One region of the Lysobacter soli genome, then DNA from elsewhere that is predicted to be linked to it. Evidence: predicted binding sites of a transcription regulator. Region 1 holds the regulator's gene; each other region holds the start of a gene.
What was found. Region 1 encodes HrcA, which represses chaperone genes, less so after heat shock. Its sites were predicted from a motif close to TTNGCACTCNNNNNNNNNGAGTGCNAA; they were not measured.
Positions count from the first base shown of each region.

Region 2: a site for HrcA is predicted at 3,877-3,903, ahead of rpoH (RNA polymerase sigma factor RpoH). Genes of this name have one in related genera too.
Region 3: a site for HrcA is predicted at 5,126-5,152, ahead of groES (co-chaperone GroES). Genes of this name have one in related genera too.

Region 1 covers NZ_CP046603.1:2,352,863-2,360,185, forward strand. Annotated here, with positions in the region: gene dapB (4-hydroxy-tetrahydrodipicolinate reductase) at 1-676, opposite strand, end outside; gene dnaJ (molecular chaperone DnaJ) at 831-1,952, opposite strand; gene dnaK (molecular chaperone DnaK) at 2,075-3,997, opposite strand; gene grpE (nucleotide exchange factor GrpE) at 4,122-4,649, opposite strand; gene hrcA (heat-inducible transcriptional repressor HrcA) at 4,836-5,888, opposite strand; gene recN (DNA repair protein RecN) at 6,061-7,323, shown strand, end outside.
Region 2 covers NZ_CP046603.1:312,243-319,565, reverse strand. Annotated here, with positions in the region: gene GOY17_RS01360 (MFS transporter) at 1-1,117, shown strand, start outside; gene GOY17_RS01355 (NAD(P)/FAD-dependent oxidoreductase) at 1,114-2,397, shown strand; gene GOY17_RS01350 (DUF1203 domain-containing protein) at 2,381-2,845, opposite strand; gene rpoH (RNA polymerase sigma factor RpoH) at 2,991-3,866, opposite strand; gene ung (uracil-DNA glycosylase) at 4,134-4,853, opposite strand; gene GOY17_RS01335 (response regulator) at 4,850-5,689, opposite strand; gene ftsX (permease-like cell division protein FtsX) at 5,686-6,639, opposite strand; gene ftsE (cell division ATP-binding protein FtsE) at 6,636-7,322, opposite strand.
Region 3 covers NZ_CP046603.1:3,605,673-3,612,995, forward strand. Annotated here, with positions in the region: gene glnE (bifunctional [glutamate--ammonia ligase]-adenylyl-L-tyrosine phosphorylase/[glutamate--ammonia-ligase] adenylyltransferase) at 1-1,995, opposite strand, end outside; gene GOY17_RS16385 (DUF6445 family protein) at 2,292-2,900, opposite strand; gene groL (chaperonin GroEL) at 3,011-4,648, opposite strand; gene groES (co-chaperone GroES) at 4,786-5,073, opposite strand; gene GOY17_RS16400 (helix-turn-helix transcriptional regulator) at 5,602-6,009, shown strand; gene GOY17_RS16405 (hypothetical protein) at 6,014-6,472, opposite strand; gene cutA (divalent-cation tolerance protein CutA) at 6,614-6,955, shown strand; gene GOY17_RS16415 (protein-disulfide reductase DsbD) at 6,948-7,323, shown strand, end outside.

The DNA.
Region 1 (7,323 bases):
GCTTCGCGGCCGCGTGGAGCGCGCCGCGGGCAAAGATGTCGCGGTTGGTGGCGCGATGGACCAGTTCGATCCGCTCGCCCGGCGCGGTGAACTGCACCAGATGCTCGCCGACGATGTCGCCGGCCCGGAGCGAGGCGTAGCGAGGCGACGCCCCGCCCAGCTCCGCACTCGCGCCCAGCGCCAGCGCGGTGCCCGAGGGCGCGTCCTTCTTGTGCACGTGGTGCGATTCGACGATGTCGCAATCCCAGCCCGGCAGCGCCTGGGCGGCGCGTTCGACCAGTTCGCTCAGGATCGCCACGCCCAGGCTGAAGTTCGCCGCCCACAGCAGCGGGATGCGCTGCGATGCGGATTCCATCGCGGACAGCTGCGGCGCTTCCAGGCCCGTGGTGCCCGATACCAGCGCCGCACCGCGCTCCTCGCACAGTGCAAGGATGGGATCGAAGCCCTGCGGCAGGCTGAAATCGATGGCGACGTCGAACGCCGGTGCGCCATGCAGTTCGGACGCGGCGAAATGCGCCACGCCGTCCACGACGCGCTGCGCCGGTTGCGAACGCTGCACGGCGGCGACAACCACGACGTCGTCGCGTTCGGACGCCAGACGCAGCAGCGCCTGCCCCATGCGGCCGGATGCGCCGTGGACGAGGATTCGGGTCTGCGGAGAAGTGTGATCGCTCATGCGGGCAGTCTGAAGGCGGGTCTGCGTGGCGACAAGCGTCCGGGCATCATGCGTGACATTCGCCATGTCATCCGGAGCGACAGGCACTGACTTCCAGATACAAGAAAGCCGCGGACGATGCCGCGGCTTTCAGGTGTTTCGATCCGTGCGAGCGTCAGGACGTCATCCGATCCCAGAAGCCCTTCACGCCATCGAGGAAGGTCGACGCACGCGGCGAATGACGACGCGCGCCATCGCCGGCGAAGGTCGCTTCGAACTTCTCCAGCAGTTCGCGCTGCTCGGCGGTGAGGTTGACCGGCGTTTCCACGACGGCGCGGCAATACAGGTCGCCCGGCTTGCGGCTGCGGACCGACTTCACGCCGCGGTCGCGCAGGCGGAACAGCTTTCCGGTCTGCGTTTCGGCGGGAATGCGCAGTTCGACTTCGCCTTCCAGCGTGGGCACGCGAATCGTGTCGCCGAGCGCCGCCTGGCCGATGCGCACCGGCACTTCGCAGTGCAGGTCGTCGCCGTCGCGCTGGAAGATCTCGTGCTCGCGGACGCGCACGTCGACGTACAGGTCGCCCGGCGGCGAACCGGCCGGGCCGGCTTCGCCCTCGCCCGCCAGGCGGATGCGATCGCCGTTGTCGACGCCGGCGGGGATCTTCACCTGCAGCGTCTTGGTGCGTTCGACACGGCCCTGGCCGTTGCAGTCGGCGCACGGGTTGGGAATCGTCTTGCCGCGACCGCCGCAATGCGGGCAGGCCTGCTGCATCGAGAAGATGCCGCGCTGGAAACGCACCTGGCCGCGGCCATGGCAGGTCTGGCAGGTTTCGGTCTTGCCGTCGGCCGAACCCGAGCCATCGCAGGTTTCGCATTCGTCGAGCGTCGGGATCTCGATGGTCTTCTCGGCGCCGAAGACGGCTTCCTCGAGCGACAGCTCCATCACGTAGCCGATGTCGGCGCCGCGACGCGGACCGCGCTGGGCGCCGCCACCGAAGATGTTGCCGAAGATGTCGCCAAAGATGTCGCCCATGTCGGCGTAACCCTGGCCGCCACCACCGCCCATGCCGTGCTCGAAGGCGGCATGGCCGTGCTGGTCGTAGGCGCGCCGGCGGTTGCCGTCGGACAGGACTTCGTAGGCTTCCTTGCACTCCTTGAACGAAGCTTCCGCGGCGGCATCGCCGGGGTTGCGGTCCGGATGGAACTTCATCGCGCAGCGGCGATAGGCCTTCTTCAGGTCTTCGTCGCTGGCGTCGCGGGCCACGCCCAGCACTTCGTAGTAGTCGCGTTTGCTCATGGAGCGATTCGGGATTCGTGATTCGGGACTCGTGAAAACAACGGCGGCTCAGACACAGGAAAGGGATCCGGGCACGGAAACTGCTTTTCCGAATCCCGAATCCCCATTCCCGAATCCCGGCTTTACTTCTTGTCGTCCTTGACTTCGGTGAACTCGGCGTCGACCACGTCGTCGGACTTGGCGCCGCCCGACGGGCCGGCACCGGCGTCCGGACCGCCCGGCTGGCCAGCGGCCGACGCCGCCGCGAACAGCGACTGCGCGGCCTCTTCCAGCGCCTTGGACTTGGCCTCGATCTGGCCCTTGTCGTCGCCGCGCATCGCGGTTTCGAGCTCGGCGATCGCGCCTTCGGTGCGACCGATGACGTCGCCGGCCACCTTGTCGCCGTTGTCCTTGATGGCGCTGCGCGCGGTGTGGATCAGCGCGTCGGCGTGATTGCGGGCCTGCACCAGCTCGTGGAACTTCTGGTCTTCCTCGCGATGGGCTTCCGCGTCGGAGACCATCTTCGCGATCTCTTCCTCGGACAGGCCCGAACCGGCCTTGATCTCGACCTTCTGTTCCTTGTTGGTCTTCTTGTCCTTGGCCGACACGTGCAGGATGCCGTTGGCGTCGATGTCGAAGGACACCTCCACCTGCGGCATGCCGCGCGGCGCCGGCTCGATGCCGGTCAGGTCGAAGCGGGCCAGCGACTTGTTGTAGCGGGCCTGCTCGCGCTCACCCTGCAGCACGTGCACGGTCACAGCCGACTGGTTGTCCTCGGCGGTGGAGAACACCTGCGAGGCCTTGGTCGGGATGGTGGTGTTCTTCTCGATGATCTTGGTGAAGACGCCGCCCAGGGTTTCGATGCCCAGCGACAGCGGGGTCACGTCGAGCAGCAGGACGTCCTTGACGTCGCCGGCCAGCACGCCGCCCTGGATCGCGGCGCCCAGCGCCACGGCTTCGTCGGGGTTGACGTCCTTGCGCGGCTCCTTGCCGAAGAACTCGGCCACGGCCGACTGCACCTTCGGCATGCGGGTCTGGCCGCCGACCAGGATCACCTCGCTGATCTCGCTGGCGCGCAGGCCCGCGTCATTCAGCGCGATGCGGCACGGTTCGATCGTGCGCTTGACCAGGTCGTCGACCAGCGCCTCGAGCTTGGCGCGGGTCAGCTTGATGTTCAGGTGCTTCGGGCCCGAGGCGTCGGCCGTCACGTACGGCAGGTTCACTTCGGTCTGCTGCGCGCTGGACAGTTCGATCTTGGCGCGCTCGGCGGCGTCCTTCAGGCGCTGCAGGGCCAGCGGATCCTTGCGCAGGTCGATGCCCTGGTCCTTCTGGAATTCCTCGACGAGGTAGTCGATGACGCGCTTGTCGAAGTCTTCGCCGCCCAGGAACGTGTCGCCGTTGGTGGACAGCACTTCCACCTGCATTTCGCCGTCGACCGAGGCGATCTCGATGATCGACACGTCGAACGTGCCGCCGCCGAGATCGTAGACCGCGACCTTGCGGTCGCCGCCCTTCTTGTCCATGCCGTACGCCAGCGCGGCCGCGGTCGGCTCGTTGATGATGCGCTTGACGTCCAGGCCCGCGATCTTGCCGGCGTCCTTGGTCGCCTGGCGCTGGCTGTCGTTGAAGTACGCCGGCACCGTGATGACGGCTTCGGTGACGGTCTCGCCGAGGTAGGCCTCGGCGGTCTTCTTCATCTTGGCCAGCACTTCGGCCGAGATCTGCTGCGGGGCCATCTTCTTGCCGTCGGAGGTCTCGACCCAGGCATCGCCGTTCTCGTGCTGGGTGATCTTGTACGGCACCAGGCCGATGTCCTTCTGGACTTCGGCGTCGGTGAACTTGCGGCCGATGAGGCGCTTGACGGCGAAGAAGGTGTTCTTCGGATTGGTGACGGCCTGGCGCTTGGCGCTGGCGCCGACGAGGACTTCGCCGTCCTTGGTGAAGGCGACGATGGACGGCGTGGTGCGATCGCCTTCCGCGTTCTCGATGACGCGCGGCTTGCCGCCTTCCATGATCGCCACGCACGAATTGGTCGTGCCCAGGTCGATACCGATGATCTTGCCCATGGTGTTGCTCCCTCTCTGATCTTTTGACTGTGCGGCGGCGCGAGGCCGCCTGCTTGAAGGTTGATGGCGGCCACGTGCCGCCGATGTGCGTTATCTGGGGGGCTCGCGGCCCCGCTTCAAGGCGTCAGTCGTGCCTGGCCACCACGACCAGCGCCGGGCGCAGGAGGCGATCGTTCAGCACCCAGCCCTTCTGGTAGACCTGCACGACGTCGCCCGGCGCGTGGCCGGCGGGATCGACCATGCTCATGGCCTGGTGGCGTTCGGGGTCGAACGGCTGGCCGACCGGGTCGACCATGGTCAGGCCGTTCTCCGACACCACCTTCAGCAACTGGCGCAGCGTCAGCTCCATGCCCTCGCGCAGGTGGGCGGCGGTATCGGCCTGCACGGCCAGGCCGGCTTCGAGGCTGTCGATCACCGGCAGCAGCTCGGCGAGCAGGCGTTCGTTGGCGAACTTGCGCGCCATGTCGACGTCGCGCGCCATGCGCTTGCGCTGGTTTTCCAGCTCGGCGCGCTCGCGCAGCGTCTCCTCGCGCAACTGGGTCAGCTCGGCCTGGAGGCCTTCGAGCTGCGCGGCGAGCGCGTCGGGGGTCTCGGTGTTGGGGGCTGCTTCGGCGGTCTGGTTGGGTTCGCCGGAAGGCGTGCTAGCGGTCATGCGGTGCTCCATCCCTGCGCCATGGGCGCTCAAACATGCTGGAATTCAAGGTCTTGCAGCCGCGCTCACAGGCGCGTCAGGGCAGCAATGGGGCCCGCCCCTGCCGGATTCAAGACGGCAATGTCCAACACGAGCGCGCCGGCGGATGCCGGCCAGCGACCTCCTCCACGGGATACGCGTGACCCGTTACGAGTCCGGGTTCAGCGCGGCACCGAGCGCGTCCGCCGCGGCCTGGACGACCGGAATCACGCGGTCGTAGGCCATGCGCGTGGGGCCGATGACGCCCAGCACGCCCAGCACCGTCCCCGAGCCGGAGGCCACGTACGGCGCGGTCACCAGCGACATGCCTTCGAGCGGAGCCAGCCCGGTTTCCTCGCCGATGAAAATGCGCACGCCCGGCGCCTGCACGGTGCGTTCGAGCAGCTGGAGGATCTCCCGCTTGCGCGAGAAGGTGTCGAACAGGTCGCGCAGGCGGTCCAGGTCGGCCAGCTCCTGCACGCCCATCAGGCGGGTCTGGCCGGCCAGCACCATGTCGTCGCCGCCCGGCGCCAGCGCCTGCTCGGCCAGTTCGACCGACTGCGCCAGCAGCAGCTGCATCTCGTCCTGCGCGCTGCGCAGCTCGCGCACCAGCGTGGCGCGGATGTCGGCCACCGTGCGCCCGGCGAAATGCGCGTTGAGGTAGTTCGCCACGCGCTCCAGTTCGCCGGCATCGAACGGCCGGCGCGTGAGCACGATGCGGTTCTGCACCTCGTTGTCGGCGAAGACCAGGATCGCCAGCACGCGCGAGCCATCCAGCGGCACGAAGTCGATGCGCCGGAAGGCGAACTGCTCGCGCTTGGGCACGCTGACCACGCCGACGAAATGGGTCATCGCCGACAGCAGCTCCGACGCGCTGCCCAGCAGCGCTTGCGTCCCCGACCCCGCCGGCAGCTCGCCGCGAAGACGCGCGACATCGGTCTCCGGCAACGGCCGCACCTGCAGCAGCGAGTCGACGAAGAGCCGGTAGCCCTGCGGCGTCGGCACGCGCCCGGCCGAGGAATGCGGGGCGCTGAGCAGCCCGGCGTCTTCCAGGTCGGCGAGGATGTTGCGGATCGTCGCCGGGCTGACGTCCAGCCCCGCGTGGCGCGCCAGCGTCTGCGACCCGATCGGCTCGCCGCTGCGGATGTAGCGGCCGATCAGGGTGCGCAACAACTGGCGTGCGCGCGGGTCGAGGCTGGGATCGGCGGGTTTGCGGCTCATGTCGGCGATATATGACGGCTGGGTACGGGGCGCAAGTCGGGACGCACGGAGTCCTCCGCCCGGAGCCGCAGGCGGCGTCAGCGCACGAAGCGGAACCCCGGTCGCGATCTCCACCCGTGAGACGCCCCACCGCTATCAAGCCGCAACCCACACAGGGCACAATCGCGCTCCGATGCTCGTCCACCTGTCCCTCAAGCAATTCGCCGTCGTCACCGAAGCCGAACTGGCCTTCGGTCCCGGCCTGACCGTCATCTCCGGCGAAACCGGCGCGGGCAAGTCGCTGCTGGTCGACGCGCTCGGCCTGATCTCCGGCCTGCGCGCCGACAGCGGCGTCGTGCGCCACGGCGCCGATCGCGCCGAGCTGGCGGCCGAATTCACCCTCGACGATGTGCCGCTCGCCGCCGCGTGGCTGCGCGAGCACGAGCTGGACGAGGACGACGCCTGCCAGATCCGTCGCGTCATCCGCGCCGACGGCGGCTCTCGCGCCTGGGTCAACGGCCGCCCGGTCACGCTGGGGCAGCTCGGCGAGCTGGCCGCGCTGCTGGTGGAGATCCACGGCCAGCACGAACACCAGGCGCTCCTCTCGCGCCCGAGCCAGCTCGCGCTGCTCGACGCGTTCGGCCGCACCGATGCCGAACGTCGGGCGGTCGAAGCCGCCGCGGCCCGCTGGAGCGCGTTGCTTGCCGAGCGCGAAACGCTGCTCGCGCAGGGCGACGTCTCCGACCGCATCGACTGGCTCGAACACCAGCACGCCGAGCTCGATCGCGAGGAGCTCGCGCCCGAGGCCATCGCGCGCCTGCTGTCCGACCACCGTCGTCACGCGCACGCCGCGGGGCTGATCGCCGCCTGCGACGGCGCCTTCGCGCAACTCGGCGGCGAAGACGGTCCGTCGCTTTCGCGCACGCTCCAGCACGTGCGATCGGATCTTGCACGTGTCGCCGAGCACGAGCCGCGGCTTTCCGAAGTCGACGGCATGCTCGATGCGGCGACCATCCAGATCGACGAAGCGCTCGCCCTGCTCGACCGCGTGCGCAGCGACCTGGACCTGGACCCGTCGGCCTTCGACGCGCTCGAACACCGCCTTGGCCGCCTGCACGAGCTGGCGCGCAAGCACCGCGTCACGCCAGAACAACTCGCCTCGCATCGCGACGCCATCGCGACCGAACTGGACGCCCTGCGCGGCGCAGGCGTGCGACTGGCAAAACTCGATGGCGAGATCGAAACGGCCCGCACCGCGTGGCGTGAGGTCGCGCAGGTGTTGAGCGCACGTCGCCGCGAGGCCGCGGCGAACCTGGCGTCGAGCACGAGCGCGCTGATCGGCGAACTCGGCATGGGCGGCGGACGCTTCGACGTCGAGCTGGAGCCGCTCGAATCCGAACGCCCCGATCCGCAGGGCGCCGAGCGCGTGGAATTCATGGTGGCGGCGAACCCGGGG
Region 2 (7,323 bases), 2.0 Mb from region 1:
CGGCGGCTGGCTCATGGGCCTGTACGCCGATCGCCATGGCCGCAAGGCCGCGTTGATGCTGTCCGTGCTGCTGATGTGCGCCGGATCGCTGCTGATCGCGGTGGCGCCCGGCTATGAGCGCATCGGCATCGCGGCGCCCGCGCTCCTGGTGTTCGCGCGATTGCTGCAAGGCCTGAGCGTCGGCGGGGAATACGGAACGTCGGCGACGTACCTGAGCGAGATGGCGCAATCGAAGCATCGCGGCTTCTGGTCGAGCTTCCAGTACGTGACGCTCGTGATGGGCCAGCTGCTCGCGCTCGCGCTGCTGGTCCTGTTGCAGCGCGCGTTGCTCACCGAAGAACAGCTGCACGACTGGGGCTGGCGCATTCCGTTCGTCGTCGGCGCGCTGTGCGCGGTGACGGCGCTGTGGCTGCGGCGCGGCATGCAGGAAACCGAATCCTTCGCGGTCGCCCGCACGCGCGACACGAAGCAGCGCGGGAGCCTGCGCGTGCTGATGCAGCATCCGCGCGAAGTGCTCACGGTGATCGGCCTGACGATGGGCGGCACGCTGTCGTTCTACACGTTCACGACGTACCCGCAGAAATTCCTGGTGAACACCGGCGGTTTCAGCAAGGCCGACGCGACGCTGCTTTCCGCAGTGTCGCTGTTCGTGTTCATGCTGCTGCAGCCGATCGTGGGCGCGCTGTCCGACCGCACCGGACGCCGGCCGATCCTGATCGCCTTCGGCGTGCTCGGCACGCTGTTCACCTACACCATCCTCAGCGGCATCGCCGCGTCGCGCACGGTGATGGATGCGTTCGTCTGGGTGATGTCGGGCCTGTTGATTGTCAGCGGCTACACCTCGATCAATGCGCTGGTGAAGGCCGAACTCTTCCCCGCGCACATCCGCGCGCTCGGTGTCGGGCTGCCGTACGCGCTGACCGTGTCGGTCTTCGGCGGCACGGCCGAGTACATCGCGCTGTGGTTCAAGCAGATCGGCCACGAATCGTGGTTCTACGTCTACGTGACCGCGTGCGTCGCGGTCTCGCTGAGCGTGTATGCGCTGATGCGCGACACGAAGCTGCATTCGCGCATCGACCGCGACCACGACATTCCCGACGCCGGAGAGCACGCATGACCTCGCCCGATCCGCGCCCGCACGTGATCATCGTCGGCGGCGGATTTGGCGGCCTGTGGGCGACGCGCGCGCTCGCCGGCAGCAACGTGCGCATCACGCTGATCGATCGCCGCAACCATCATCTCTTCCAGCCGTTGCTGTACCAGGTCGCGACCGCGGGTTTGTCGTCGCCGGACATCGCCGCGCCCCTGCGCCACATCCTGCGCAACCAGCGCAATGTCGAAGTGCGGCTGGGCGAAGTGGTCGGCATCGACACGCAGGCGCGCACGGTGTCGCTCGCCGATGGCGACGCGATGTCGTACGACTATCTGCTGCTCGCGAGCGGCGCGACGCATGCGTACTTCGGCCACGACGAATGGAGCGCCGACGCGCCCGGGCTGAAGACGCTGGACGACGCGCTGGCGATCCGTCGCCGCCTGCTGCTCGCGTTCGAACGCGCTGAAGCCTGCGACGATCCCGCCGAACGCGATGCATGGCTGAACTTCGCCGTCGTCGGCGGCGGTCCGACGGGCGTCGAACTTGCCGGGACACTCGCCGAGATCGCGCGCCACACGCTCACGCGCGAATTCCGCAACATCGATCCGTCGCACGCACGCGTGCGCTTGATCGAGGCCGGGCCGCGCGTGCTGGCGTCATTCCCCGAATCGCTGTCGGAGAAGGCGCGCAGGCAGTTGCAGAAGCTCGGCGTCGAGGTCGTCACCGGCACGCCGGTCAACGCCATCGACGCGAACGGCTACACGCTTGGCGACACCTTCGTGCCATCGCGCACGGTGCTGTGGGCGGCGGGCGTCGCCGCGTCGCCGCTGGGCGCGCTGCTGGGCGTGCCGCGCGATCGCGCGGGCCGCGTGCCGGTGGAAGCCGACCTGAGCGTGCCCGGGCACCCGGAAATATTCGTCGCCGGCGACCTCGCCAGCGTGCAGCAGGACGGCAAGCCCGTGCCCGGCGTCGCGCCGGCGGCGAAGCAGATGGGCGCGCACGTGGCGGCGGCGATCAAGGCGCGGCTTGGCGGCAAGCCGACGCCCGCGTTCCGCTATCGCGACTTCGGCAACCTCGCGACGATCGGCCGCATGGCGGCCGTCGTCGACCTGCACGGCTTCAAGATCTCGGGCCTGCTCGCGTGGTGGTTCTGGCTCGCCGCGCACGTGTTCTTCCTGATCGGCTTCCGCAACCGCCTGATCGTGCTGCTCAACTGGGCATGGTCGTACTGGAGCTACCAGCGCCACGCGCGGATCATCCTGGGTCGCGATCCACCCCGCGGAGCGGTCAGTCCGCGCGAGTGACACGGCACGCGTAGCAGCCGTAGCGCGCGAAGTGCACGTGCAGCGTGTCGACGTCGGGCCGCGCGAGGAACTTCGCCAGGAGCGTTTCGATCTCCTTGCCTTCGACCACGTCGGCGATGCGCATCAGGCCGTCTCCGTACGCACGGACCGACAGCAGGCGGCGACGCAGCTGGTCCGGCACTTCGCCGACGTCGAAGACCGCGTCGGTGGCGGCTTCGCGAACGAAGATCGGACCCGACGCTCGATACGGCGTCGCCACCGCGTGGTGTTCGTACGGCAGCAGGAGCAGGCGCTCGCCGGGCTCTGCATCGCGCAGGCTCACGCGACACGGGAACGAGTGCGCTGCGTCGGCGACACCGGAGCGGATGTCGCGCGTTGCGAGCGCATCGTCAGACAGCGCGAACAAGGGCTGGAACTGCGCGGCTGGCAGCGCGTGGATGCGGAACATGGCAGGGCTCCCGTTGGATGCGGCCATGTTCGGCGCATCGCGCGCGGCTCGATATCCGATCCTTGTGGCGAGCGGCGCTTGTCGGCGCGGAAAAGAAAACGGCCCGGTTTCCCGGGCCGTTTCGACGCATCGTGTCGCTGGAAGCTTACGCCGCGAAAAGCGCGCGCATCTTCTTCAGCGCGTTGGCTTCGATCTGGCGGATGCGCTCGGCGCTGACGCCGTATTCGTCGGCCAGTTCCTGCAGCGTGATCTTGCTTTCCGAATCCAGCCAGCGGCGCTTGACGATGTCGCGCGAACGCTGGTCCAGGCCCGACAGGCCTTCGCGCAGCAGGGCGAGATGGTTGTCTTCCTCGTCCTCGCGCTCGTAGGTCTGCGACGGATCCTCGGCATCGGTACGCAGGTACGCGACCGGTGACGGCGGAGCGTTGTCGTCGTCATCGTCCGGCGCATCGAAGCCGATGTCGCGGCCCGACAGGCGCGATTCCATCTCCAGCACTTCGCGCTCGGACACGTTGAGGTCCTGGGCGACGGCGCGGACTTCCTCTGCGTTCATCCAGCCCAGGCGGGTCTTGGACTTGCGCAGGTTGAAGAACAGCTTGCGCTGCGCCTTGGTCGTGGCGACCTTCACGATGCGCCAGTTCTTCAAGATGAACTCGTGCATCTCGGCACGGATCCAGTGCACGGCGAAGGACACCAGGCGCACGCCCTGGTCGGGGTCGAAGCGCTTGACCGCCTTCATCAGGCCGATGTTGCCTTCCTGGATAAGGTCGCCCAGCTGCAGGCCGTAGCCGTTGTAGCCACGCGCGACGTGCACCACGAAGCGCAGGTGCGAATGCACCAGCTCGCGGGCAGCATCGAGGTCCTCGCCGTCGCGGAATCGACGCGCCAGCGCCTGCTCGTCTTCCGCGGTGAGCACCGGGATGCGGTGCACGGCGTTGACGTAGGCGTCCAGCGAACCGAGCGCACTCGGCACCGGAAGGTTGTTGGAGACCAGCGGGAGGGTGAGCGTGTTCTGGGTCATGGGGGTCATCTTAGCAGTCGAAATAGGGCTCTGCTAAAGGTCGAAAGGGCCTCAGTGTTTCATGGGTGGGACAAACCCCGGACGGGCTCAATCGTCGAGCGCGCGCCATGCAAGGCTTGCAAATCAATCACTTGGTGCGTGAGCGGAGTGTCTGGATTGCATGACCGGAACGTTCCCGCGCACCGGTTCATAGACCCGAACGAGCCTCGGAAGTTCATTGGGCCGAAATCGTTTTCCGCAAGACCGATGAGGCCGCCCAGCGGGCGTTCAGGGGGTCAGGCCAGCGCGCCCGGGCAAGGACCAGTCGATGGGCGTCTTGCCGTGGCGGGCGAGATACTCGTTGGCGGCCGAGAAGTGGCCGGAGCCGATGAAGCCCCGGTAGGCCGACAGGGGCGAGGGGTGCGGCGCCTTCAGCACCCTATGCCGGCGCGGGTCGATGACCTTGCCCTTGGCCTGCGCATAGCTGCCCCAGAGCATGAAGACCAGGCCCTCGCGCTCGCGATTCAGTACGTCGACGACGTGGTCGGTAAAGCCTTCCCAGCCCTTGCCTTGATGCGCGCCGGCGCGGCCCTCCTCGACGGTCAGCACGGCGTTGAGCATCAGCACGCCCTGCCTCGCCCATGGCAACAGGCAGCCGTGGTCCGGGCGGGCGACACCGAGGTCGCGCTCGATTTCCTTGAAGATGTTGTCCAGCGACGGCGGCACGGGCACGCCCGGTTGCACCGAGAAGCACAGCCCGTGGGCCTGCCCGGCCCCGTGGTACGGGTCCTGGCCGAGGATCACCACCTTCACCTCGTCGAACGGCGTGGCGTCGAAGGCGGCGAAGATGTTCGGCCCCGGCGGGAAGATCCGCGCGCCGGCGGCCTTGCGGTCGCGCAGGAAGCCCGACAGCTGCTGCATGTCCGGACGTTGCAGGTAATCGCCGACTTTCGCCTTCCATGACGGGTCCAGCCGGATGCGATCGCCGCTGTCCGCCGCGTCGTTCATGCGTCCAGCGTCGTCGGCTCGGGCAGCCGCGCCAGCCGCAGCTGGAACAGCGTCTTAGTGACCAGCAGGCGCTCCTCGATCGGCTTGAGCACCAGGTCGTTGGCGCCCGCGCGGATCAGCGCGCTCTGGTTGTCGGCATTGCCGTCGCCGGTCATCACGAGCACGGGCAGGCGGCGCTTGCCGTAGCCGAAGTCCTCGCGCAGCCTGGCAAGCAGGTCGTTGCCGCTCAGTGCGCCTTTCAGGTAGACGTCGGTCAGCACGAGGTCGCAGCCAACGTCGTCCTGCCCACGGCGCGCTTCAAGGAATTCCAGCGCCTCTTCCACGCCGACGAAGTGCAGCACCGTCAGGCCATGGCGTTCGAGCATGCGCTTGGTCGCCAGCGCAACGACCTTGCTGTCTTCGACGTAGAGCACGCGCGCGCCCGGGATCGGCTGCGGCTGCACGTAGCCACGGATGAACGCTGCCAGCGCGGTGTGGCCGAGCGCCTTGTCGAAGTAGTCTGTGACATCTTCGGTGAAACGGCGCGATTCCAGGTGCGACTGCGCGTCGCCGGAGACGACGATGATCGGCACGTACGCCTGCCCCGCCGATTCGCGAACGGCGCGCGCCAGCGCGATGCCGTCCCCGTCGGGCAGCACGAGCGACGTGGTGACCAGGTCGACCGCGCCGCTGGCGAGTGCGGCACGCGCTTCAGCGATACCGGCGCACGGCACGACGACGGCGTCGCTCAGCTCGCGCGTCAGCACGTCGCCGATGAGCTTGCGCACCAGCTTGGAGCCGTCGACCACCATGATCCGGGGCGCGGCGTTGGCGAGATGGCGAAGGTCCTGGCTCATGTCGTCGGGCGCGTCTGGCGCAGGTAGTGGCCGGCGACGAGGCCGGCGCCGATCCAGCCGAGCACGCCCGAGCCGATCACGATGGCGACGGCGTCGAGCAGGTCGAAGCCGTGCAGCGCGAACTGGCTTCCGTAACTCTGCGCTAGCGCGGCGAGCGGTTCGCGCAGCGCGCGGTCGGCGGCGGTCAGCAGGCCGAGCGCGATCAGGCCGGCGGCCAGTCCGTAGCTCAGGCCCAGGTACAGGAACGGGCGGCGGATGAAGCCGTCGGTGGCGCCGAGCTGCTGCAGCACCGCGATTTCATCGCGACGCGACTGGATGTCGAGCCGGACGGTATTGCCGACCACGAGCAGCGCGCCCACGCCGAGCAGCGCCGCCAGCACCCACGCCAGCCGCACGCCGAAGCGCAACCACTGGTCCAGGCGCTGACGCCATGCGGCGTCGTGCTGCACGACATCGACGTCCGGCAACGTGCGCAGCGATTCGGCGAGCGTCGTCTCGTCGCCCTTCGGCGTCACGACCAGCACGCTCGGCAGCGGATTGCCGTCCACCGCGCTGATCGCTTCGCCCAGGCCGCTGCTGCGGCGCAGTTCTTCCATGCCCTGCTCGGGCGTGCGCAGGTCGAGCGTGGCGATGTCGCCGCGACCGCGGAGTTGCTCGGCCAGCGCGCGGGCGCGATCGACCGTCACCTGCGGCTTCAGAAACAGGCTGATCTGCCGCGACTGTTCCACCGTTCCGGTGAAGCGTTCGACGTTGCCGAGCGCGGCCCACAGCCCGAGCGGCAGCGTGATCGCGACCGCCATCACGCCGATGGTCAGAGCGGTCGCCCACGGCTTGCGAAGCATGCGGCCGACGCTGGCGACGAGGCTGTAGACGTGATGGTCGAACCACGTGCCAAGACGCGAATTCGGACGCGCCGGGCGGGTCGAGGCGTTGGCGGTCGGCGCGCTCACTGGGCGAGGTCCTGTGGCGAGATGTCGTCGACCAGGCGCCCCTGATTGAGCACCAGCACGCGCTTCTTCATGCGCTTGACCAGCGCGAGGTCATGGCTGGCGACGAGCACGCTGGTGCCGAGCTCCGGCAGCGATTCGAACAGCGCCATGATCTCGGCCGACAGCGTGGGATCGAGGTTGCCGGTAGGTTCGTCGGCAACCAGCAGGCGCGGTTCGCCGACGATCGCACGGGCGATGCCGACGCGCTGCTGTTCACCGGCCGACAGCTGCGACGGCAGTGCGTTGGCGCGGGCGCCGAGGGAGACCTTGTCGAGCACCGCGCGCACGCGCTTGCCGATGTCGGCGCGACGCATGCCGCGCAGGATCAGCGGCAACGCGACGTTATCGGCGACGCTGCGGTCGCCGAGCAGGCGATGGTCCTGGAACACCACGCCGACCTCGCGTCGATGCAACGCGATGCGGCGGCCGCGTACCTTCAACAGGTTGCGGTCGCCGAAGACGACGGCGCCGCGGCTGGGGCGTTCGGAAAGATGGATCAGCTTGAGCAGCGTGCTCTTGCCCGCGCCCGAATGGCCGGTGACGAACAGCATTTCGCCCTGCGCGACGTCGAAGCTCACTTCGCTCAACGCGTCGTGGCCGCCGTCGTACCGCTTGCTGACGTTGTCGAAGCGCAGGACGCTCATC
Region 3 (7,323 bases), 1.3 Mb from region 1:
ACGGCCGTGCGCACTGGCGACTTCATGTTCGGCCAGTCGCAGCACGCGCATCACCACGCCGTCGGCGAGCCACGCGAGCTGGCGCGCGCCATCGACCGCGGACAGGCGGCCGTCGCGTACCGCCATCGCGATGCGGAAGCTCAATGCCTGCCGGACTTCGTTCAACACCTGGAGCACGGCTTCGGCGTCGTCGTCGGCGCCAGGCGCGGCGTCTGCGCATGCCGCATGCAGTTCGTCGCGACCCGGCAGCGGGCCGGCGACGCGTGCGTCCAGCAGCTCGTCGAGGAGCAACGGATACGACGCGAGGCGTTCGGCGAGCAGCGCGCTGTGCGAGACGACTTCGACCAGACGCGCCAGCGCGACGGGTTGTTCGTCCAGCAGCGCCAGGTACGCGCTTCGACGCAGCACGTTGTGCAGCAATGCGAGCAGCCGCCGCAGCGCGAGCATCGGCTCGCTCGACGCGGCCGCCGCCTGCAACAGCGACGGCATCACGCGATCGAGGCGTCCGCGCGCACTGTCCGACAGGCCACGCACGCCCGGACTGCGCGCGAAATCGCGCAGCGCGCCGTCCGCGTTGCCCGCTTCGACGAAGCCCGCGTCGGCCAGGGCTTCGCTGTCCCCGCCGTCGGGCAGCGCGCGCCAGTACGTCGTCAGCGCGTCGGGCGCGTTGCGGCGGCGACGTGGCGCGAGCAGCGCTTCGAATTCGGTGGCGACGCGGGCGCGTTGCACGTCGAGCGCTTCGCGCAGCGCGGTCCAGTCGTCGAAACCCAGTGCGAAGGCGATGCGGTCGCGGTCGTCCTCGCGCTCGGGCAGCGCATGCGTCTGCGCATCGCGCAGCATCTGCAGGCGGTTTTCCAGTCGCCGCAGGAAGCGGTACGCATCGGCGAGCAGGTCGCCGGCCTCGGCGCCCATCTGCCGCGCGTCCACCAGCGCGCGCAACGACAGTAGCAGGCGGCGATCGCGCAGGTCGGGCTCGCGCCCGCCGTAGATCAGCTGCAGCGCCTGCACGAGGAATTCGATCTCGCGAATGCCGCCGGGCCCGCGCTTGATGTCGTCGGCCAGTTCCTTGCGCGCGACTTCGGCGGTGATGGCCGCCTTCATGCCGCGCAGGCCATCCAGCGCGCCGAAGTCGAGGTAGCGGCGATAGACGAACGGACGCAGGCTGTCGAGAAAGCGCTCGCCCGCTGCCGCGTCGCCGGCGACGGGTCGCGCCTTCTGCCACGCATAGCGCTCCCAGTCGCGGCCTTCGCGCTGGAAGTACTGCTCCATCGCGTTGAACGACCACGCGACGCGGCCTGCGTTGCCGTACGGCCGCAGGCGCAGGTCGACGCGATGGCAGAAACCGTCCACCGTCGGTTCGTCGAGCAGTTTCGCCAGTTGCTGGCCGAGGCGCGCGAAGTAGTGCTCCGCATCGAGCGGACGCGCGCCGTCCGATTCGCCGTCGTGTTCGTAGGTATAGACCAGGTCGACGTCGGAGCTGAAATTGAGTTCGCCGCCGCCGAGCTTGCCCAGGCCGAACACGACCAGCCGCTGCGCGTTGCCGTCGCGATGGCGCACCACGCCGTGGCGCTGGGCGAATTCGGTCTCTACCGCGTTCAGGCCGATCTGCAGGCACCGCTCGGCCAGATGCGTGCTGCCGGCAAGTGTCGCGTCGACGTCGTCCAGGCCGAGCGCGTCGCGCCAGATCAACCGCGTGGAGCCGGCGGCGCGATAGCGACGCAGCAGCGCGGGCCAGTCGGCGCGGTTGCCGGCGTCGAGCACCGGTTCCGCAGGCGGCTCGGCGCCGTCGTCGCGCAGGAGGCGCTCCAGCAGTTCCGGCTGTCGCACGAGCGTGTCGATGGCGAAGTCGCTCGCGATAGCGACACGTTCGATGCGGACGATCGCGTGCGGATCGGTGAGAAGCTCGCCGGGCAGCACGGCGCGCAGGCGCGGAAGGACACGCGCCAGCAGCGGTTGGAATCGGTCGGGCGGCGAAGCGGATGCGGGGGAAGTCATCGCGCCGATTCTGTCACGCGCGTTCGCTTCGTCGATCTGAACTGCGCGCTATCGGAGCGCGCACGACATGCTCGCGGCAAGAGGCATGCCGACGAGGCAAATAAAAAGCCCGCCCCGGTCGAACCGGTTGCGGGCCTGCTCCCTCCCCCACGTCGGGATGCGCGCTGATCGTGAAGGAACCGTTAGGTGCAATGCACGCTGCACTGCAAAATAGAACTCAGCGGTTCAAATAGCGCTTCAATCGACCTGTAACGCCAGCCCTGTTCAGGTTTGGAAACAGGGTCTTCCGGGCGCAATTACGCGCCCGCGAAGAACATCAGGTACACCAGCCGGCCATTTTCCATGCGGTCGCCAAATGCCGGCCCCGCGGTGTGCCACAGCCATGGGCGCAGCAGCACCAGCCGGTTGAAACGCATCGGCGCGGTCATCGTCCGCTCCCATTTCGCGTCGTCGTTGGTGTCCTTCTCGATCACCTGCTGGTGCATGTGCTCCAGCGAGTCGTACCCCATCGCGCGCGCTTCCTCCTGGCTCCACGGCGCACGTTCGCTGTTGGTCGGGAGGTGTCGGAAGAATTCGGTGCCGCCGCGGCAATCCTCGGGACGACTGAGGTAGAGGATCCCGGACCAGTACGCCTGGTCGATGTGCACCTTCGCGCGGCCCTTGTCGGCGGCCAGCGTCATGCGGAACTTCGCGTGCGATTGCAGCGGCGAGATCGGCTTGACCCGTTCGCCGACGATGTTCGACACCGTGCGGTCCAGGCCGTCCATCTCGATGCGTTCGAGCGAATTGCGCCCCGGAAACGCGCCCTGCTGCTCGGGATAGGTAAGTTGCAGTCCGACCTCGCGCAGCGATTGCGCGTCGCGCGTGCTGAGGAAGTCGTCGACGATGATCAGGGAGGTCGGCATGCGCGCGAGCTTATCGGCTCGACGCGTTGTGCGCACGACGCCCGATCGCACAAAAAAGAACCCCGCATCGCTGCGGGGTTCTTCGTGTCGCGTGACGCGGGAAGCGGGACTTAGAAGTCCATGCCGCCCATGCCGCCCATGCCACCGCCCGGCATCGCCGGCTCTTCCTTCTTCGGCAGCTCGGCGACCATCGCTTCGGTCGTGATCATCAGGCCGGCGATCGACGCGGCGTTCTGCAGCGCGGTACGCGTGACCTTGGTCGGGTCCAGGATGCCGGCTTCGAGCATGTCGACGTACTCGCCGTTGGCGGCGTTGTAGCCGAACGCACCCTTGCCTTCGATGACCTTGTTGAGGATGACCGACGGCTCTTCGCCGGCGTTGGTCACGATCTCGCGCAGCGGCGCTTCCATCGCGCGCAGGGCGATCTGGATGCCGTGGTTCTGGTCTTCGTTGGCGCCCTTCAGGCCGGCGATCGCCGCCTTGGCACGCAGCAGCGCGACGCCGCCGCCCGGCACGATGCCTTCTTCCACCGCCGCACGCGTGGCGTGCAGGGCGTCTTCGACGCGCGCCTTCTTTTCCTTCATCTCGATCTCGGTCGAGGCACCGACCTTGATCACCGCCACGCCGCCGGCCAGCTTGGCCACGCGCTCCTGCAGCTTCTCGCGGTCGTAGTCGGAGGAGGTCTCCTCGATCTGCGCCTTGATCTGCTTGATGCGGCCTTCGATGCCCGAGGCATCGCCGGCGCCGTCGATGATGGTGGTGTTCTCCTTGGAGACCTGCACCTTCTTCGCGCGGCCGAGGTCCTTGATGGTGGCCTTGTCCAGCTGCAGGCCGACTTCCTCGGAGATCACGGTGCCACCGGTCAGGATGGCCATGTCTTCCAGCATCGCCTTGCGACGGTCGCCGAAGCCCGGGGCCTTGACGGCGCAGACCTTCACGATGCCGCGGATGGTGTTGACCACCAGCGTCGCCAGCGCTTCGCCTTCGACTTCCTCGGCGATGATCAGCAGCGGCTTGCCGGCCTTCGCGACGCCTTCCAGCACCGGCAGCAGGTCGCGGACGTTGGAGATCTTCTTGTCGTGCAGCAGGATGAACGGATCGTCCAGTTCGGCCTGCATCGACTGCTGGTTGTTGATGAAGTACGGCGACAGGTAGCCGCGGTCGAACTGCATGCCCTCGACGACGTCGAGTTCGTTCTCGAGGCCCGAGCCGTCTTCGACGGTGATCACGCCTTCCTTGCCGACCTTGTCCATCGCCTGCGCGATGAGGTCGCCGATGTTGGTGTCGCTGTTGGCCGAGATCGCGCCGACCTGGGCGATTTCCTTCGACGTCGAGGACGGCTTGGAGATCTTCTTCAGCTCGCCCACGGCTTCGGCGACGGCCTTGTCGATGCCGCGCTTGAGGTCCATCGGGTTCATGCCGGCGGCGACGGCCTTCATGCCTTCGCGGATCAGCGCCTGCGCCAGCACGGTGGCGGTGGTGGTGCCGTCACCGGCGTTGTCGGAGGTCTTGGACGCGACTTCCTTCACCATCTGCGCGCCCATGTTCTCGAACTTGTCGGCAAGCTCGATTTCCTTGGCGACGGACACGCCGTCCTTCGTGATGGTCGGGGCGCCGAAGCTCTTCTCGAGCACGACGTTGCGGCCCTTCGGGCCGAGCGTTGCCTTGACGGCATTGGCGAGGATGTTGACGCCGCGCACCATCTTGACGCGCGCGTCCTCACCGAAACGGATTTCCTTGGCTGCCATGGTTCTTAACTCCGGGATTCGTGATTCGTGATTTGTGATTCGTGGAAAGCGACAACCATGAGGTTCGTGATGCGGGGGGATCGGTCAGCGCGCTGCGCTCGTCCGAATCGCCATTCCCGGAACACGAATCACGGCTTTCAGCCGAGCACGGCGAAGATGTCGTCTTCCTTCACCACCAGGTATTCGGTGCCGTCCAGCTTCACTTCGGTGCCGCTGTACTTGCCGAACAGGACCTTGTCGCCGACCTTGACCTTTGGGGCGCGCACGTTGCCGTTGTCGAACGCCTTGCCCTCGCCGACGGCGACGACTTCGCCCTTGATCGGCTTCTCGGTGGCGGAGTCCGGGATCACGATGCCGCCAGCGGACATCTTTTCTTCTTCCATGCGCTTGATGACCACGCGGTCGTAGAGCGGCTTGATATTCATGGCGACGAACACCTCTGTAAGTGGTTGAAACAGCGGAAAAAGTGTCGAAATTTTAGCAGTCGCCCGCGACGAGTGCCAAGATCGCGGGCAAACAGTACCCGGCGAACCGGGATCCGTCGGAGATGGGGCGGCAGCGGAACCTTTCAAGGCCTGCCCGACATATCCGGTGCAGGCGGGAGCGACTGGTTCGAACGCGGGAAGCGTGCGGCGCCGGCAAGGCGCCGGCCAAAAAAAGAAAGAGCGCGCCCCGTGGAACGCGCTCCTTGGTATCGAAGTTGCCGTCCTGGCCCGGCGCCATCCCTGCGCACGTGCTTCGAACCTGCGCCTGACGCGGCGCACGGCAATGGTGTGCGCTCCTTCGCGTTCGGGCCAGCTCCGGACTGCTTGCGCCTGCTGACCAGCGGTATCCATCCGGCCCGAAGGTTTGCCAGAATCTGCGATCCGGACTTGCTTTCGGTGGCGCACCGGCTACCGACAGCGCACAGCTTCGAGTGTATGTCGTTCACCCTGTGACCATAGGTAGCCGCGATGACACCCCAGCAGCGGATCCGCCTCGCCCGCCGTCACGCCGGCCTCTCGCAGGCCGCACTCGGGGCCGCCGTCGGCGTGCAGCGCAGTGCGGTCGGTCACTGGGAGGCGGCGCGCGGCAAGTTCCCCAGCGTGGCGCACCTGCGCGAGATCGCACTGGTCACCGGTGTCCAGTTCGAATGGCTGGCGACCGGCCGCGGCAGCATGGGCCTGTCGGCCGATACGGCGCTGGATTCGGTGGCGGCGGCCGACGCCGTGCTGGTCGAGGATCCGCTCGAACTGCGCCTGCTGGCCGCCTTCCGCGCGGCGCCGACGCGCTCCAGGGCGCCGCTGGTGGAAGTCGTCGAGCAGCTGGCCGAATTGCGTACCGGGCGAGCGCGCGTCACGGCGAAGACGGCGCGCGTGTAGCGTCTCAGCCGCCTGCCAGGCGCCGGACCGCGGCCGCCGGAAGCGCCGCGCAATCGGCGGCCGGGGCGAACGCCGCCGTCGCGGTCTCGTCGCCCTGCACGAGCTGGAGCTGCTTCGCGGTCAGCGGCGCGGCCAGCACGGCCGTCCACACGGCGCGGATCGTGCCCTGCATCGGCGGCTCCGCCTGCGGCGCGCCGGACGCGTCGACGTAGACCAGGTCGCGCCCGGACGTCGCCAGGCGCTCGCCGGACTCCAGGTCGAGCACGCTGAGGTCGGCCGGATCGCTCCAGCAGTTCATCGCGCTCTCGCAGCTGAGGTCCAGCAACAGCCGTGGCGCCGGCGTCGCCTGCGCGCAGGCGGCACGCACGCGGATGCCGTGCGCGTCTCCGGTCTGGGCCATCGCGACGGAACTGGCGAGTGCCAGCACGAGGCCGAGCGATGCGAGCAACGGGCGATGGGACATCGAACCTCCTGGCCGGCCAGCGGAACGCCGGCGCCGGCAGCCTACGCCATCCGGGGGCGCATCGTGCAAGGTCCGACGGAACGCTGCGGGCCGGCCCGGCACGGGCAGCGGCCGCAGGCAGGCCCTACACTGGCGCCCCTCATGCCCACGGCCACCGACCCGCGCGTGCGGCTGGTGCTCAGCACCTGCCCCGACGCACAGACCGCCGACGCCCTCGCCACCGCGCTGGTGGACGAGCGACTGGCCGCGTGCGTGAACGTGCTGCCCGGCCTCCGCTCGGTGTACCGCTGGCAGGGCGCGATCGAACGCAGCGGGGAAGTCCTGCTGCTGATCAAGACCACGGCGGCGCGCCAGGACGAACTGATCGCGCGGCTGAAGACGCTGCATCCGTATGAACTGCCCGAGGCGCTCGCGGTCGAAGCCGTCGGCGGCCTCGCCGCCTACCTCGGCTGGGTGGACGAACAGACACGTGACGATGACTGACCCGATCCGGACGCGCGCCGCGCGCCTGCTTTCCTTTTTCCTCCCGCTCGCGCTCGCATTCGCCGCGATGCCCGCCGCCGCCGCGATCGATCCCGACGACCTGCTGCCGGTCGACGACGCCTTCGCGCTGCGGGCCGAGGCGCCGTCCGCCGACCGCATCGAGATCCGCTGGCGCATCGCCGACGGCTATTACCTGTATCGCCACCGCATCGCCGTGCAGGCCGACGCCGGCTTCGCCGCGCAGCCGCTGCAACTGCCCAGGGGCGATCAGCACGAGGACGAGTTCTTCGGCAAGGTCGAAACCTACCGGCAGCAGCTCACCGCCGTGCTCCCCGGCCAGGCCAGCGCGCGCCAGGTCACGCTGAAGA